DNA from 3 places in the Streptacidiphilus sp. MAP12-16 genome. Region 2 is predicted to be linked to each of the others. Evidence: riboswitches for the same ligand, from Rfam matches in the RefSeq annotation. Region 2 holds a riboswitch; each other region holds the start of a gene.

Evidence for each region. A riboswitch is a leader RNA that binds a small molecule or an ion and turns the genes downstream of it on or off. The one in region 2 is predicted to bind cobalamin.
Region 1: linked by a shared signal. The riboswitch ahead of ABIA33_RS11970 (HoxN/HupN/NixA family nickel/cobalt transporter) and the one ahead of ABIA33_RS13515 (cobalamin biosynthesis protein) in region 2 are both predicted to bind cobalamin.
Region 3: linked by a shared signal. The riboswitch ahead of ABIA33_RS05890 (ribonucleoside-diphosphate reductase subunit alpha) and the one ahead of ABIA33_RS13515 (cobalamin biosynthesis protein) in region 2 are both predicted to bind cobalamin.

The regions. Positions count from the first base shown of each region.
Region 1 covers NZ_JBGCBY010000007.1:267,215-272,723, reverse strand. Annotated here, with positions in the region: gene ABIA33_RS11980 (sugar phosphate nucleotidyltransferase) at 100-1,443, opposite strand; gene ABIA33_RS11975 (ArsR/SmtB family transcription factor) at 1,805-2,170, opposite strand; cobalamin riboswitch at 2,253-2,466, shown strand; gene ABIA33_RS11970 (HoxN/HupN/NixA family nickel/cobalt transporter) at 2,525-3,679, shown strand; gene ABIA33_RS11965 (pentapeptide repeat-containing protein) at 3,842-4,699, shown strand; gene ABIA33_RS11960 (VOC family protein) at 4,947-5,330, shown strand; gene ABIA33_RS11955 (ROK family protein) at 5,385-5,509, opposite strand, start outside.
Region 2 covers NZ_JBGCBY010000008.1:296,899-302,407, reverse strand. Annotated here, with positions in the region: gene ABIA33_RS13530 (alpha/beta hydrolase family protein) at 1-378, opposite strand, end outside; gene ABIA33_RS13525 (NAD(P)/FAD-dependent oxidoreductase) at 749-2,113, shown strand; gene ABIA33_RS13520 (hypothetical protein) at 2,256-2,516, shown strand; cobalamin riboswitch at 2,695-2,840, shown strand; gene ABIA33_RS13515 (cobalamin biosynthesis protein) at 2,963-3,979, shown strand; gene ABIA33_RS13510 (cobyric acid synthase) at 3,976-5,496, shown strand.
Region 3 covers NZ_JBGCBY010000004.1:33,345-38,853, reverse strand. Annotated here, with positions in the region: gene ABIA33_RS05900 (vitamin K epoxide reductase family protein) at 1-262, shown strand, start outside; gene ABIA33_RS05895 (ribonucleotide-diphosphate reductase subunit beta) at 300-1,322, opposite strand; gene ABIA33_RS05890 (ribonucleoside-diphosphate reductase subunit alpha) at 1,322-3,745, opposite strand; cobalamin riboswitch at 3,881-4,023, opposite strand; gene ABIA33_RS05885 (GNAT family N-acetyltransferase) at 4,051-4,575, opposite strand; gene ABIA33_RS05880 (hypothetical protein) at 4,742-5,509, shown strand, end outside.

The DNA.
Region 1 (5,509 bases), on a different contig from region 2:
CACCTGCACCGTGCCGGCCGGCAGCAGGTCCCGGCGCCACCCGCAGCACATTGCCCGGCAACGCGTGCCGGAACACCGACGGCGCCACTACAGCCGTCCTCAGGCCCATTGGAGGAGGTCGTCGGTGTGGGTGATGCTGGTGCCCGGGGGCACGTTGGACAACCGGGGGACGCTGAGCCGGGGATAGATGCTGACGCGCTCCAGACTGGTACCTGCCCGGAGTTGGACGCCGTCGCCGACCGCCGTGAAGCCCTCCAGGCGAACCGGCTTACGGCGCTCGGACTGGACCTCGACCATGGGACCCACATAGGAGTCGCGGATGTCCGCGTAGGGGCCGATGACGGACGAGTCCCCGCAGGAGGCACGGGACAGCCGGGCCCCTTCACGGAGTTCGGCGCCGTCTCCGATGTCGCAGTACTCCAGCCGCACGCCGGGGCCGATCTCCACGTGGCGACCGATCCGCACCCCAGGGCCGATGACCACGCTGCCGCTGCTGATCTTCTCGGCCAGGGTCGTGCCCGCGAGCTCGTCCTTGGTGTTCAGGCTGCTCTCGTGGACCCAGCAGCGCGGCGAGCGGGTGTGCGGACGCGGCATCAGACGGTCCATGTGCGGATAGCCGCCGCCCAGCACGTCCCTGAGGGTGAGCAGGTAGTCCTGGACGTTGCCCAGGTCGCCCAGCCTCGCGATCTCGTGCGCCGCGACCGGGAGGTCGTGGCTGACCAGATAGGGCAGCAGGTCCGCGCCCCAGTCCAGGCGTTGGTGTGCCTGGCGCATCAGCTCGGGTTCGCGTGCGGCAAGGCGCAGCCCGCGGCTGTCGATGAGGTACATGCCGGCGTTCGTGGGGAGCGTGGCTCCGCTCTGCGCCACGGTGTGGGGGAAGAGCCGCCGGATGAGCCCCATGGTCGGCTTCTCCACGAAGCCGGTCACCCGCCCGCCCGCTCCGGTCTGCATCACCCCGTACTTGCCGGCCACCTCCTCGGCCGAGCGGGCCACTGCCGCCACGGTGACCACAGCGCCGGTCGCCCGATGGGTGGACTCCAGCTCCGCCAGGGAAAACTCGAACACTGAGTCGACGGGCAGGACCAGGGCCTGTTCGCCCAGGTCCCACTGCTCGAGGTTGTGCAGCGTGGCTGCGCCGGAGCCGACGTTGTAGCGGTCGAACCGGGCCCGCGAGTACTGGACCTCGACCCCGTGCCGCTCCCCGTGGCCGAGCAGCAACTTGATCTGGCTGCGGTTCTCCAGGCCCTGCGCGACCACGAAGAACCGCCGGATCCCCTGCTCGCAGCAGGCGTCCACCACCCACTCGATCAACCGGCGCCCCGCGAACGGGATCAGCGCCTTGCTTCGTATGTAGTCCGCGCTCTCCAAGGTGATCGGCTTCGCGCGCTCCCCGCGACCGCCCGCCAGGATGATGCCGACAGTTTCCCGTCCTCCCCCACCCATCCCCACTCCTTCGGTCTTGCGCTCCAAGCCACCGCCATACAACAACCTCTGTCAAATATAGTCAACAGCAATGTAATGCAGCTGGCTCCGAACCCACCACCCCCACCGGCGGGGGCGTCCCAGAGTGGGATCTGCCACGTGACCGGTCGAGCACGGGCGGAGTCCCCAGCCGGCAACACGCCGACCGAGCACGGGCAGGAGCGCGGACGCGGGAGCGCGGTGGGTCACTGAGCCGCCTCCCGGCTCTGGAGCGCGTGGCCGCCGAACTGGTTGCGCAGGGCGACGGTCATCACGATCGGCGAGAAGGGCGCGGACCCTATCCTGGCTCGCCGGACACTGGCTCCCGCGCGAGGCGCGCTGATCAGGACAGGGCCGCCGGTGGGCGGATCGTGTTGAGCAGGGCCGCGATGTGGGGGTCCGTCAGGCGGTAGCGAACGACGCGTCCGTCCTTGTCGGCGGTGACCGTACCCGAGGCCCGGAGCAGACGCAGGGCTTGGGACACGCCCGTGTCGTTGATGCCAGTGGCGATGGCCAGGTCGGAGACCGCGATCGGGCCCGCCCGGTGGATGGCCAGCAGCAGGGAGAGTCTGCCGGGCTCGCCGAGCAGGGCGAAGCGGGTGGCCCACACGCCGATCTGCGCGGTGTCGCCGATGCCCTCGATGGCTTCGCAGACGGTGTGCTCGTCGATCGCGCGCCGGTGTGCGCGGTCCTCGGGAACCAGGTGCATGCGCTCATCTTCGCCCCTGCCTCGGGGTGATATGCAACACCTGCGCATCTACGCAGGCTTGTCGATGTGCACGGCTGCCCCCTACGGTGGGGCCTGCCGTGGTGTTCGGGAAGACCGGTTCGCTGTGCTCGTCGCAGTAGTCCGGAGCGGCCCTCGCCACTGTGATCGGGAAGTTGCCGCACCACCCCCGCCCCTGAGGGCGGGAGGCCACTGGACACTGCAGGTGTCTGGGAAGGCCGGTTGCGGCAGCGTTCGACCCGTCAGCCAGGAGACCGGCCACGGCACCGCACGATGACCTCCCGGCCTCCGGTCGGGGGGACCCCCTTCACGAGGTGCTGGAGAGGCTGCCCTGAGATGACCCTGCCCAAAAACGCCACCCCGCCGTCCGCCACTGCTGAGCGTGGGACAGCGACAGCGGCCACCCTGCCGATGCGCTGGGAGCGCAAGGACTGGCTCCGTACCGGCGGCCTCCTGGCGGTGATCGCCGCCCTCCACGTCGTCGCCTTCGGGATTCTGGCCGTCATGGTGGCCCCGCACCACTACCAGGTCGGCACCCAGGTGTTCGGTCTGGGCCTGGGGGTGACCGCCTACACCCTGGGCATGCGGCACGCCTTCGACGCCGACCACATCGCGGCGATCGACAACACCACCAGGAAGCTGATGGCCGACGGCAAGCGCCCCGTCTCGGTCGGCTTCTGGTTCGCCCTGGGGCACTCCACGATCGTGGTGGTCCTGGCCGGAGGCATCGCGGCCGGGGCCCACTTCGTCACCACGCTGACCGATGACAAGTCCAGCGCCCACCAGGCCCTCGGCGTGGTCAGCACCAGCGTCTCCGGCGGCTTCCTCTACCTGATCGCAGCCCTCAACCTGGTCTCACTGGTCGGCATCCACCGTGTCTTCAAGGCCATGCGCGCGGGCCAGTTCGACGAGCACGAGTTGGAGAAGCATCTGGACAACCGGGGCTTCATGAACCGCATCCTGGGCCGACTGACCAAGTCCATCACCCGACCCGGCCAGATGTACCCGATCGGACTGCTCTTCGGCATCGGCTTCGACACCGCCACCGAGGTCACCCTGATGGTGATGGCCGGTTCCGGCGCCGCCGCCGGGCTGCCCTGGTACGCGATCCTGTGCCTGCCGCTGCTGTTCGCCGCCGGGATGAGCCTGTTCGACACGCTGGACGGCACCTTCATGAACTTCGCCTACCACTGGGCGTTCTCCAACCCGGTGCGCAAGGTCTACTACAACCTCACCATCACCGGCCTGTCGATCGCCGTGGCGTTCCTGATCGGCACGATCGAACTCGTCGGCGTACTGCACGACCAGCTCGGCCTGGACGACCCGGTCAGCAACTGGATCTCGGGGGTGAACCTCAACAACGTCGGCTTCGTGATCGTCGGCCTGTTCGTCGCGGTCTGGGTGGTGGCCCTGGGCTACTGGCGCCTCGGCAGAGTCGAGCACCGCTGGAACCACAGGGCAGCCATCAGCGGCCGGGGCGAAGCGGGTTGATGACGCCGCCGCGCCGGGCGTAGGCATACGTGTCCCGGGGCCGGCGGCGGAGGCCCGGGTGAGCCCGGACGATAGGCTTGGCCGGCCTGGACGTCAGCTGACCGTCCAGGCCGCCGCCGTACGCACCGAACCGTCCCCGATACCAGCAGGAGACCACGCACGTTGTCCGAGAAACCCGAAGACGCAGAGCCGGCCCCCGTAGGAGGCCACCTCGATCTGCGGGCCGACTGCGGGAACTGCTTCGCGCTGTGCTGCGTCGTACCGGCCTTCGCCGCCTCGGCCGATTTCGCGATCAGCAAATCCGCGGGACATGCCTGCCCCAATCTCCAAACGGACTTCCGCTGCGGAATTCACACAGGTCTCAGGCAGCAGGGTTTCAAGGGATGCACCGTCTACGACTGCTTCGGCGCGGGGCAGAAGGTCTCCCAGGTCACCTTCGGCGGACAGGACTGGCGACAGGCTCCGCACACCGCACGGCAGATGTTCGACGTTTTCCCGGTCATGCGGCAACTGCAGGAATTGCTCTGGTATCTGACCGAGGCGCTCGCACTCGACCCGGCCCGCCCCCTCCACCGCGAGCTCGGCCTCGCCCGCGACGAGACCGAACGCCTGACCCGCCTCGCCCCGGACGCCCTGACGGCGCTGGACCTGGCGGCCCACCGAAGCGACGTCAACGAGCTGCTGCTGCGCACGAGCGAACTCGTGCGTGCCGCTGCCGGGCACCGGCGGAAGGAGCGCAGGGGAGCCGACCTCATCGGCGCCAGGCTCAAGGGCACCGATCTCAGAGGAGCCAATCTGCGAGGCGCCTACCTCATCGGGGCCGACCTGAGGGGAGCCGATCTGCGCGTGGCCGACCTCATCGGCGCGGACTTCAGGGACGCCGACCTGGGCGGCGCCGACCTCACCGGGTGCATCTTCCTCACCCAGTTCCAGCTGAACGCGGCGAAGGGCGACACCTCCACCAAGCTCCCGCCGTCCCTGACCCGACCCTCTCACTGGTCGGCGTCAAGCAGGCGCTGAGGTTCGCCGGACGGTTCAGCCCTCGGTGCCTGACCCGTGGCGACGAGAGCTGGTCCCTTCGTCCGGACATGATCTTCCTGACGGCGCAACAGGGCGCAAGCAGGACACGTGCTTTCAGCACTGTGATCATTCACGCGCGGGAGACGTAACAGAAACCGGGTGCGAGGGAGTGAGGAACAGTGAGCGCGTCGCCCTCCCGCACGCGGCAGATGATCGACTCCCGGGTTGTCGACGTACACTGACGGGCATGGCATGCCGCATCAGTGAGCTGGTCCTCGACGCCGCCGACCCCGACCGGCTCGCCGCATTCTGGAGCGAGGTCCTCGGCTACGTCGAACTCGGCCGGGAGGACGACGGAAGCATCGAGATCGGGCCGCCCGACGCCGGCTTCGGCGGCCCGCAGCCCACCCTCGTCCTCAGCCCCACCAGCGCCCCCCGGACCGCGAAGCTCCGACTGCACATCGACGTCAATGCCACCGACCGCGACCAGGACGCCGAGTTGGAGCGGCTGCTCGCTCTCGGCGCCAGGCCCGTCGACGTCGGCCAGACCGGCACCGAGAACTGGCATGTCCTGGCCGACCCCGAAGGCAACGAATTCTGCCTGCTGCACACCCGGCTCCAGCCCCTCTGACCACGTGCGTCCTGGCGCCGAGCCGCTCGACTGAACCGGGCCGGGCCGGTGTTCCTACGCTGACGTCGTGGCACGCCCGCCGTCGGCGAGCAACCGGGCCACAGGGAGCGTCGCCGCGCCCAACGCCACTGCCTCCGGCCCCAGTTCGCCCTGCTCGATCCGGGTACGGCCGTGGAGGT
Region 2 (5,509 bases):
CACATGGGTTTCGGTGAAGTCCAGACCGAGGGCGGTCTTCGGGTCGCCGACGTACACGTGGGGAGTGATCCGGACGGTGGTGCCGACGGCGAGGGTTCCGCTGCGCGCACTCTCCAGACGGCGGACGACCGTCTGCGCGGTCGTACTCAGCACCTCGCCGACGACTGCGTGCCCGCCGCTCCACTCGAGGCCGTAGCGGCCCGGACGCTGGGTCTCCCAGGAACGGGTCAGCTCGATCTGCCCGGCAGCCGTGGAGTGGATGCGCAGGCCACCCGCGGCCGCCGGCGGGGCGCCACGGGGCCGGAGCGAGAAGTCCGAGACCACGCGGCCGGCCACCAGCGCGACGGCGCCGGCGCCGACGACCGAGGCTGTGGCCACAATCGCTGCCCTTCCCCAACGCATGTCGCTCCCCACGGTCGATCCCACACAGCGGCCTCTACCACAGCGGCCTCTACCCGCTTCTCACCCATCCCAGTACTGCGCGGTACTCCCCGCCACCGGTAGGCCGCCATCCGACGGAGTGTCCGACTCCGGGCTCCGGGCCTGACAGAGTGCGCGTTGCCGCTGGTCGCGAGCCTGGGTAGCGTGCCCGGCACCTGAGCAAGCACGCTCCCCGTCCCGGAAGCAGGTCCCCGTGGGCACGTCCGCCACGTCCTCCACGTCCCCCACTCCCGCCACGCCGTCGGCATCCGGCACGCCCGGCACGCCCGGCACTGCCAACGGCGGGGTCTCGTTCTGGTACTCGGCTATCGGGCTCCCCTCGCCACGCCGACCTCTCGACGGTTCGGCGGAGGCCGACGTATGCGTGGTCGGCGGCGGCTACACCGGCCTGTGGACCGCGTACTACTTGAAGAAGGCCGACCCGAGCCTCCGCGTCACCGTGCTGGAGCAGCGCTTCTGCGGGTACGGCGCATCCGGCCGCAACGGCGGCTGGCTCTACAACGGCTTCGCCGGACGCGGCGTCTTCGCCCGCACCTACGGCAAGGCGCGCGCGATCGCCATGCAGCAGGCCATGGACGGCGCGGTGGACGAGGTCATCGGGGTCTGCGCGGCCGAGGGCATCGACGCGGACGTGGTGAAGGGTGGCGTGCTCGAGGTCGCCAGGACCCCGGCCCAACTCTCCCGGCTGAAGGCCTACGTCGAGGAGGAGCACTCCTTCGGCGAGACCGAGCAGCAGCTGCTCGGCGCGGCCGAGGCCGCGCAGCGGATCAACGTCTCGGGTGCGCTGGGCGGCAGCTGGACGCCGCACGGCGCGCGGATCCAGCCCGCGAAGCTGGTCGTGGGGCTGGCCCGGGTGGTCGAGTCGATGGGTGTCGAGATCTACGAGGGCACGCCCGTCACCGAGATCCTCCCGGCCGGTGACGGACGCCCCGCGCGGGCGGTCACGGCCCGGGGCACGGTGTCGGCGCGCTTCGTGCTGCGGGCCACCGAGGGCTTCACCTCGGCACTGCGCGGCGAGCGGCGGTCCTGGCTGCCGATGAACTCCTCGATGGTCGTCACCGAGCCGCTGCCCGCGTCGTTCTGGGAGGCGGCGGGCTGGTCGGGCCGGGAGACCCTGGGTGACCTGGCACACGCGTACATGTACGCGCAGCGGACCGCCGACGACCGGATCGCGCTGGGTGGGCGCGGCGTGCCGTACCGCTTCGGCTCGCGGACCGACACCGACGGGGTGACGGCGCAGCGGACCATCGACCAGTTGCGGAACATCCTGGTCGACTTCTTCCCGGCAGCGCGCGACGCCCGGATCGACCATGCCTGGTCGGGCGTTCTCGGCGTGCCCCGGGACTGGTGTTCGACAGTGGAGCTCGACCGGGCCTCGGGCCTCGGCTGGGCGGGCGGTTACGTCGGCAGCGGCGTGACCACGACCAACCTGGCCGCGCGCACTCTGCGTGACCTGGTGCTGCGGGAGCTGGGTTCGGGCGGCGAGACGAGTCTCACGGCGCTGCCGTGGGTGGGCCACCAGGTCCGCCGCTGGGAGCCGGAACCGCTGCGCTGGATCGGTGTACACGCCATGTACGCCGCCTACCACACGGCGGACCGCCAGGAGCGCGGAGGCAGGGCCACCACCTCGCCGATCGCCCGCGTGGCGGACGTGGTTTCGGGGCGCCACTGACCGCGCCACTGACCCTTGCCGCACGCGTGTGCAGGCAGCGGGAGTAGGCAGGGCGGCCTCGAGATGCGGAACGCCGGGCGGTGGCAGACGCTTGAGTGCGGGGGGACCGGAAGACCGCAGCACTCAACTCCTTGGGGTGCCCATGTCTGTCCTTCTGTGCCTGCTCATCGCTCCGCTGGGTCTTGTAGTGATCTTGGGAATGTCCTGGCTCGAGGACCATGTGCTCCGCCCGCCGACCAGCCCGGGCGAGCAGGTCGTGCAGAGCCAGATGCTGCAGCGTCAGGGACCGCAGGGCCAGTCCGGGCCGGGGCCGGTCGTCAAGGGCACCGTGGAGCTGCTGCGCATCGTGCGTCCGCAGCAGTCGCCGCCGCCGACCGCGAAGGGCGGGGACCACGCGGCGTGAGCGCCCCGCCCTCCCTGGAGCCGGCCGGTCTTCCGCCGGCCGGCCCACCCGTGGCCGGTCTTCCGGCCGGTCCACCGGTGGCGGGGCGACCTGCGGAGATGTGACCGAGTCCGTCGGGGTCCGTGTTGACGGTCGGTCGGGCGGCGTGGTGGGATCGCAAGGCCAAACGGAGGCACGGAGAGGAAGCCGGTGACAGGGGAGACCCTCAGTCCGGCGCGGTCCCGCCACTGTCACCGGGGAGCGCTCTCGAACGACGGCCACGGCGGCGGGTGACACCGCTGCGGGAAGGCCCGGGAGCGTGTCGATCCGGAAGCCAGGAGACTCTCGCCCCCGGTTCGTCGATCCAGGGCGCGGACCCTGAGTGAGGACATCCACGCCATGCGCGCTGCCCTGCCGCCGCCGTCTCCCGCTGTCCACGTCCCCGCGCAGCCGCCCCACTGACCGCCGTGCGTGCGACCGCAGCACGTGCGACCGCCCCGGGTACGGCGGTCGCTCTGGGCCTCGCCGCCGGATACGCGGCCGACACCGCCTTCGGCGATCCCCGGCGCGGACACCCCGTGGCCGGGTTCGGACGCGCCGCCGGAGTGCTGGAACGGCGGCTGTGGCGGGACCGGAGGGACGCCGGCGCGCTCTTCACGGCCGTCTGCGTGGGCGCGGTGGCGGGTGCCGCGGTCTGCACCGGGCGGGCGCTGGGCGGGAGGCGTGCCGGACAGGTGCTCCTGGCCGGGGCGGCGAGCTGGACTGTGCTGGGGGGCGCATCGCTTGTCCGGGAGGCGCGCACGATCGGCGGCGCGCTGCAGGCCGGGGACCTCACGGCGGCGCGGGAGCGACTTCCGCACCTCTGCGGGCGGGACCCGCGCGAGCTGACGGAGCAGCAGGTCGCCCGGGCGGTGGTCGAGTCCGTCGCGGAGAACACCGCGGACGCGGTCGTGAACGCGCTGGTGTGGGGCGCGGTGGCGGGCACACCGGGGCTGCTGGCGTTCCGGGCCGTGAACACCCTGGACGCCATGGTGGGGCACCGCTCGGCGCGGTACCTGCGGTTCGGGTGGGCCTCGGCGCGACTGGACGACGTGGCGGGCTGGCCCGGGGCGCGGCTGACCGCGCTGCTGGCGGTGGCCGCCGCAGAGCCGGAGCGGCGCGCGGACGCCTGGCGGGTGTGGCGGCGTGACGCCTCCAGTCATCCCAGCCCCAACGCCGGCCAGGCCGAGGCGGCGTTCGCGGGCGCCCTGGGCGTACGGCTGGGGGGGACGCTCCGCTACGGAGAGAAATGGGAGCACCGGGCGGTGCTGGGAGCGGAACTGCGGCCGGTCGAGGTCGCGGACATCGAACGGGCCTGCGTGCTGTCGCGGCGGGTCGGCCTGCTGGCAGTCCTGGTCACAGCCGTGGCAGGGCTGGCGCGGAACTTGGCTCGGAACTTGGCGCGGAACCTGACGGGGAGTCCGACGAGGAGGGGGAAGCGATGAAGGGTGCGCTGCTGGTCGCGGGGACGACCTCCGACGCCGGAAAGAGCGTGGTCACGGCCGGGATCTGCCGCTGGCTGCTCCGGCAGGGGGTGAAGGTCGCTCCGTTCAAGGCGCAGAACATGTCGCTCAACTCCTTCGTCACCGCTGACGGCGCCGAGATCGGCCGCGCGCAGGCCATGCAGGCCGCGGCGGCCGGGATCGAACCCGAGGCCGCGATGAACCCGGTGCTGCTCAAGCCCGGCGCCGACGGGCGCAGCCAGGTCGTGGTGCTGGGCCGACCGGTCGCCGAGGTGGGCGCACTGGACTACCGCGAGCGCAAGCCCGCGTTGCTGCGGATCGCCCTGGACTGCCTGGCCGACCTGCGCGACCGCTACGACGTGGTGGTGTGCGAGGGCGCGGGCTCCCCCGCCGAGATCAACCTGCGGGACCGTGACATCGCCAACATGGGCCTGGCCACGGCGGCCGGGCTGCCGGTGGTCGTGGTCGGCGACATCGACCGGGGCGGCGTGTTCGCCTCCATGTTCGGGACGCTGGCGCTGCTGTCCGCCGAGGACCAGCGGCACCTGGGCGGATGGATCGTCAACAAGTTCCGGGGCGACGTGAGGCTGCTGCAACCCGGCCTGGACATGCTGGAGTCGCTGACGCACCGTCCGTCGCTGGGCGTGCTGCCGATGCTGTCCGGGCTGTGGCTGGACGCGGAGGACTCGCTGGACCTGGCCGGTCTGGTCGACCGCGCGCCCACCGGCGGCGCGTACGGTAGCGAGGTGCTGCGGGTGTCGGTGGTGCGGCTGCCGCGCCTGTCCAACTTCACCGACATCGACGCGCTCGCGCAGGAGCCCGGAGTGCTGGTGCGCTGGGCGACCCGGCCGGAGGAGTTGGCGGACGCCGACCTGGTCGTCCTGCCGGGAACCCGCGCCACCATCGCGGACCTGGCCTGGCTGCGTGAGCGCGGCCTCGACACCGCGCTGGCCGAGCGCGCCTCGCACGGCCTGCCGGTGCTCGGCGTGTGCGGCGGCTACCAGATGCTGGGGCGGACCATCCTCGACGAGGTCGAGTCGCGGGCGGGCGCCGTCCCGGGGCTAGGACTGCTTCCGATACGGGTGGAGTTCGCGGCGGCGAAGACGCTGGCCCGGCCGGTCGGCCAGGCGTACGGGGAGACCGTCGCCGGATACGAGATCCATCACGGCGTGGCCACGGTCGAGGGCGGGGACGTGTTCATCTCCGATGACCGGGGGCGTGCTCTGGACGGCTGCCGGGCCGGGTCGGTGTGGGGTACGACCTGGCACGGTGCACTGGAGAACGACGGCTTCCGGCGGGCTTTCCTGCGCGAGGTCGCCGCGCTGGCCGGCCGCGACTTCACACCCGCGCCCGGCACCTGCTTCCCCGCGGCGCGGGAAGAGCGGCTGGAACGGCTGGGGGACCTGATCGAGGAGCACGCCGACACCGGCGCGCTGCTGCGGCTGATCGAGGGCGGCGTCCCCGACGGGCTGCCGTTCGTGCCACCGGGCGCGCCATGAGTCGCACACCGAG
Region 3 (5,509 bases), on a different contig from region 2:
CTGCTGGCTGATCACCCAGTCGCTCTACGGCATCGGGGCGCTCTGCCCCTACTGCATGGTCGTCTGGGTGATCATCTTCCCGATGTTCTGGTACGTCACCCTGCACAACCTCCGGCGCCGGGTGATCCCCTTCCCCGAGCGCGGGCGCGACGGTCTGGACACCGTCGTCGCCCTGCACTGGTTCGGTCCCCTCCTCTGGTACCTGGTGGTCGGCGGCATGGTCCTGATCCGCTTCTGGGACTACTGGCGGACCCTGCTCTAGGGTCGTCGCTCCAGTGGTGGTCGCTCCAGTCGTCGCTCTAGAAGTCGTCGTCGAAGGACACGGAGCCCTCGACCGCGACCTGGTAGGCGGAGACCCGGCGTTCGAAGAAGTTGGTGAGCTCCTGGACGCCCTGGAGCTCCATGAAGCCGAACGGGTTCTCCGAGCCGTAGCGGACCGGGAGTCCCAGCCGGGCGAGGCGCTGGTCGGCGACGCACTGCAGGTACTCGCGCATGGACTCGGTGTTCATGCCCGGCAGCCCCTCGCCGCAGAGGTCGCGGGCGAACTGGAGCTCGGCCTCGACGGCCTCCTCCAGCATCGCGGTGACCTGCGCGCCGAGTTCGTCGTCCCAGAGGTCGGGCTCCTCGGCCCGGACGGTGTCGACGACCTGGAACGCGAAGTCCATGTGCATGGACTCGTCGCGGAACACCCAGTTGGTGCCGGTGGCGAGTCCGTGCAGCAGGCCGCGCGAGCGGAACCAGTAGACGTAGGCGAAGGCGCCGTAGAAGAACAGGCCCTCGATGCAGGCCGCGAAGCAGATCAGGTTGAGCAGGAAGCGGCGCCGGTCGGCCTTGGTCTGCAGCGAGTCCAGCTTTTCTACCTGGTCCATCCAGCGGAAGCAGAACTGGGCCTTCTCGCGGATGGAGGGGATGCTCTCCACGGCGGCGAAGGCCGCGTTGCGGTCCTCCGGGTCGGGGAGGTACGTATCCAGCAGGGTCAGATAGAACTGGACGTGCACCGCCTCCTCGAACAGCTGGCGGGAGAGGTAGAGCCGCGCCTCCGGTGAGTTGATGTGCTTGTAGAGGGTGAGCACCAGGTTGTTGGACACGATGGAGTCGCCGGTCGCGAAGAAGGCGACCAGGCGGCCCAGCAGGTGGCGCTCCTCCGCGCTGAGCTTGGCGAGATCGGCCACGTCCGAGTGCAGGTCCACCTCCTCCACGGTCCAGGTGTTCTTGATGGCGTTGCGGTAGTGCTCGTAGAAGTCCGGGTAGCGCATCGGACGGAGGGTCAGTTCGAAGCCCGGGTCGAGCAGGTTCTTCTCAGCGGCCGGAGTGTCGGACATTACTGGCAGGCCTCGCAGGACTCGGGGTTCTCGAGGGAGCAGGCGATGATCGCCTCTTCCTCGACGACGGGGACGACGGGGACGACAGGGGCGGCCGGGGCGGCGGCCGCCGCGCGGGCGATCCGGGTGGCCGGGCGGGAGCGCAGGTAGTAGGTGGTCTTCAGACCGACCTTCCAGGCGTACGCGTACATCGAGCTGAGCTTGCCGATGGTGGGCGAGGCCAGGAACAGGTTCAGCGACTGGCTCTGGTCGAGGTACGGCATCCGGGCCGCCGCCAGGTCGATCAGCGCGCGCTGGGGCAGTTCCCAGGCGGTGCGGTAGAGGGAGGCCAGGTCGGCGGGCAGGCCGGGGATGTCGAGTGCCGAGCCGTTGGACTCGCGCAGCGACTCCCGGGTCGCCGCGTTCCACAGGCCGCGGGCCTTGAGGTCCGCCACCAGGTACGGGTTGACCTGCAGGAACTCACCGCTGAGCGTCTCCCGCTTGAAGAGGTTGGACACCTGCGGCTCGATGCACTCGTAGACGCCGGCGATGGACGCGATGGTGGCCGTGGGCGCGATGGCGAGCAGCAGCGAGTTGCGCAGACCCGTCACCGCGACGCGCTCGCGCAGCGCCGTCCAGCGGTCGGCCCACTCCGTCCGCACCTCGAAGTGGTCGATGTGCAGTTGGCCGCGGGCGGCGCGGGTCTCCTCGTACGCGACATGCCGGCCGAGGCGCTCGGCCAGGTCGCAGCTGGTCTCGTAGGCGACGAGCATGATCCGCTCGGCGATCCGCGTGGACAGGCGCTCGGCCTCGGCGGAGTCGAACTCCAGGCGGAGCTTGAAGAAGACGTCCTGCAGGCCCATCACGCCCAGACCGACCGGCCGCCAGCGGGAGTTGGAGGCGGCGGCCTCGGGCGTCGGGTAGAAGTTGATGTCCACCACCCGGTCGAGGAAGGTCACGGCGGTGCGGACGGTGCTGTCGAGCCGGGTCCAGTCCATCTCGCCGGACGGCAGCAGATGCGCCCCGAGGTTGATCGAGCCGAGGTTGCAGACGGCGGTCTCGCCGTCGTCGGTGACCTCGAGGATCTCGGTGCAGAGATTCGAGGAGTGCACCGTGCGACCGGGCAGCGCGGTCTGGTTGGCGGCGCGGTTGGAGGCGTCCTTGAACGTCATCCAGCCGTTGCCGGTCTGCGCGAGGGTGCGCATCATCCGCGCGTACAGCGCCCGCGCCGGCAGGCTGCGGACCGCGAGACCGGCCGCTTCGGCCTTTGCGTAGGCGGCGTCGAACTCGGCGCCCCAGAGGTCCACCAGCTCCGGCACGTCGCCGGGGGAGAACAGCGACCACTCGGTGTCGGCGTCGACGCGGCGCATGAACTCGTCGGGGATCCAGTGCGCCAGGTTGAGGTTGTGGGTGCGGCGAGCCTCCTCGCCGGTGCTGTCGCGCAGTTCGAGGAACTCCTCGATGTCCGCGTGCCAGGTCTCCAGGTAGACGCAGGCCGCGCCCTTGCGGCGGCCGCCCTGGTTGACCGCCGCCACGGAGGAGTCCAGCGTGCGCAGGAACGGGACGATTCCGTTGGACTGGCCGTTGGTGCCCCGGATCAGGCTGCCGCGCGAGCGGATCCGGCTGTAGGAGAGGCCGATGCCGCCGGCGTGCTTGCTGAGCCGGGCGATCTGGGCGTAGCGGGAGTAGATCGAGTCCAGCTCGTCGAGGGGGGAGTCGAGCAGGTAGCAGGAGGACATCTGCGGGTGGCGGGTACCCGAGTTGAACAGCGTCGGCGAGGAGGGCAGGTACTCCAGGCGGCTCATCAGCCGGTACAGCTCCGCGACCTCGGCGACCGGCCCAGTGTCTCCGCCCTCCCGTCGCCCGCCGCCACCCTTGTCCGAGGTGCTTCGCGCCACACCTCCCGATTGCAGCCCGCAGGCGACGCGCAGCAGGAAGTGCTGCGGGGTCTCGATGACCTGACGGGTGATCGGGTGGCGCAGCAGGTAGCGGGAGTAGACCGTGCGCAGCCCGAAGTACTCGAAGCGGTCGTCGGCGGTCGGGTCGACCACCGCGTCCAGCGCTTCGGCGTGGGCGGCGACGAAGTCCGCCGTCGGGTGGCCGATCAGGCCCTCGCGATGGCCCACGGCGATGGAGGCGGCGAAGCAGGTCGCGCCCTGGCCGCCGGCCTCCTCGCGGATCTCCTCGGCGAGCAGCCGGGCGGCGAGCCGGGAGTACTGCGGGTCCTCGGCGATGAGGGAGGCCGCGCCCTCGATGGCGAGGCTGCGGAGCTCGGCGTAGCCGGCGCCGGTGCTGCGTCCGCGCAGGGCTGCGGCGGCGACCCGGCCGGGATCCACCTCGGGAAGGTCGGCGGAGCGCTCGGTGAGGGAGCGCAGCAGGGCGGTGCCGGGGGCGTCGGGGCTTGCGGCTTGCTGCTGCGGCAGGGTGGCTGATGCTCTGTTCACTGCGGTGCGCTCCTCGTCGGCGGCCGGTCGGCGGTGGGCCGCAGCGGCAGGTCGAGGAGCGCGTCGGTGCGCGCGAGGGCAGCACGGGGCGCGTCCCCGGCCCACCCGCGAGGCCCGGACGTACGACGTCCCGGGTCAGCGGGACGCACCGTCGGCAGGTACTCGGACTCGCGGGCAGGCACAGGGGCACAGCCGCTCACCGCTGCGGGGCAGTCCCGGAATCGCACCGGGTTCCCCTGCGTCGACAGCGAGAGTGAGCATACATGTAGGGGTGCATCAGAAATGCACCCCTACATGTAGTGTCTTCAGTGAGCGGAGTCACTCCCCGCCTCGACCTGCAGTTCGATCGCGTAGGTCAGCAGATCGATGCCCGGCACGGGTGACCAGTCGCGTTCGGGCGTGCGGACGAAGCCCAGCCGCTCGTAGATCCGGTGCGCGTGCACCATGGACTCCTGAGTGGACATCACCACGCGGGTGAGCCCAAGTTCCCGGGCCCGGTCCAGGCAGGCCCGCACCAGCGCCTCGCCCGCGCCGCGGCCCCGGGCCTCGGGCCTGACGGCGAGCATCCGGAACTCGCCCTCCTGGCCCCGGGCCAGGTCCGCGTAGGGCGAGCCGGGTGGGGCGAAGGTCACTGAGCCCAGCAGCGCGCCCGTCTCCGGATCGGCCGCGACCAGCAGTTCCGCGTGCCGCGCCCGGTCGCGCCCGTCGCGCAGCCGGGGCTCGTAGTCGCCGCCGCGAGGCGTGTGGCCGTCGGCGATGAAGGACTCGGCGGTGAGGTGGCCTGCGTCGTCGAGCTCGGAGTCGAGGGCGGGGCGGATGATGAGGTCCATGGGGAAAGTCTGCCTGAGCAGGCAGGAGATGTGCGGGGGAGGGGCGTCACCGGGATGGCGGCAGGGCGGCCGCTGCCACCGGGCATGACCCCTGGTGCTGTGTCAGATTCGGAGGGTGTTCGCGGTGGCGTCGGGCCTTCGCGCGTCAGCGGGAGCGAGGGTCACCATGAGGCTGCGTCGGACGGTGCGGCACGGGTTCGGCCGCGGGATAGGTCTCGGGATAGGTCTCGGCGCGGCCGGGTTGGTCGCCGGGCCGGCGCTGCTGCTGGGGACGGCCGGGACCGCGTCGGCGGCCTCCGCGGCGACGCCCGTGTCAGCGGGGACAGCGGGGACGGCGGGGACGGCGGTCTGCGGTGTGGACTTCGACGCACTGAGCCAGACGCCGCTGACGCTGAGGTTCAAGGGGCTGCACGGCGTCTACCGGGCCGGGGGCCAGTGGTCCCGGTTCCGGCTCACGGTGCGGACCCGTGCCGGGCAGAGCTGTGCGGGAGTCCGTCCGGTCGTCGTCTTCGGCGCGAGGAACCGGACCCTGCGCCGCGGTGACGTCCGGCTCCAGTGGCGGCAGGGATCCGGCTGGCACAGGGTGTCGATGGTCGCGGCTCAGGGCTCGCTGGTGGGCCAGGTCGGGCCGGGGCAGGGGCTGACCCTGCCGGCGCGGAGCAGGACCGCCCTGCCGTTGCGGATGCGCCTGGCGCCGGGCGCGCCGCCGGGGCAGTGGCTGACCATGGCGGTGGGCTTCGAGCCGGTCACGCTGGCCGGCCAGACCGTGCCGCTGCCGGTCGGGATCTCCGACCCGCACTACTTCCGCGTGGTGCGGGCCACGGAGCGACGGCACGACGCCCCCCAGCTCGCGGAGACCGGCGGTTCCGGGCTGGTCCCGCTGGCCGCGGGCGGGTCGGCGCTGGCCCTGGGCGGCGGCGTGGCGCTGGTCGCC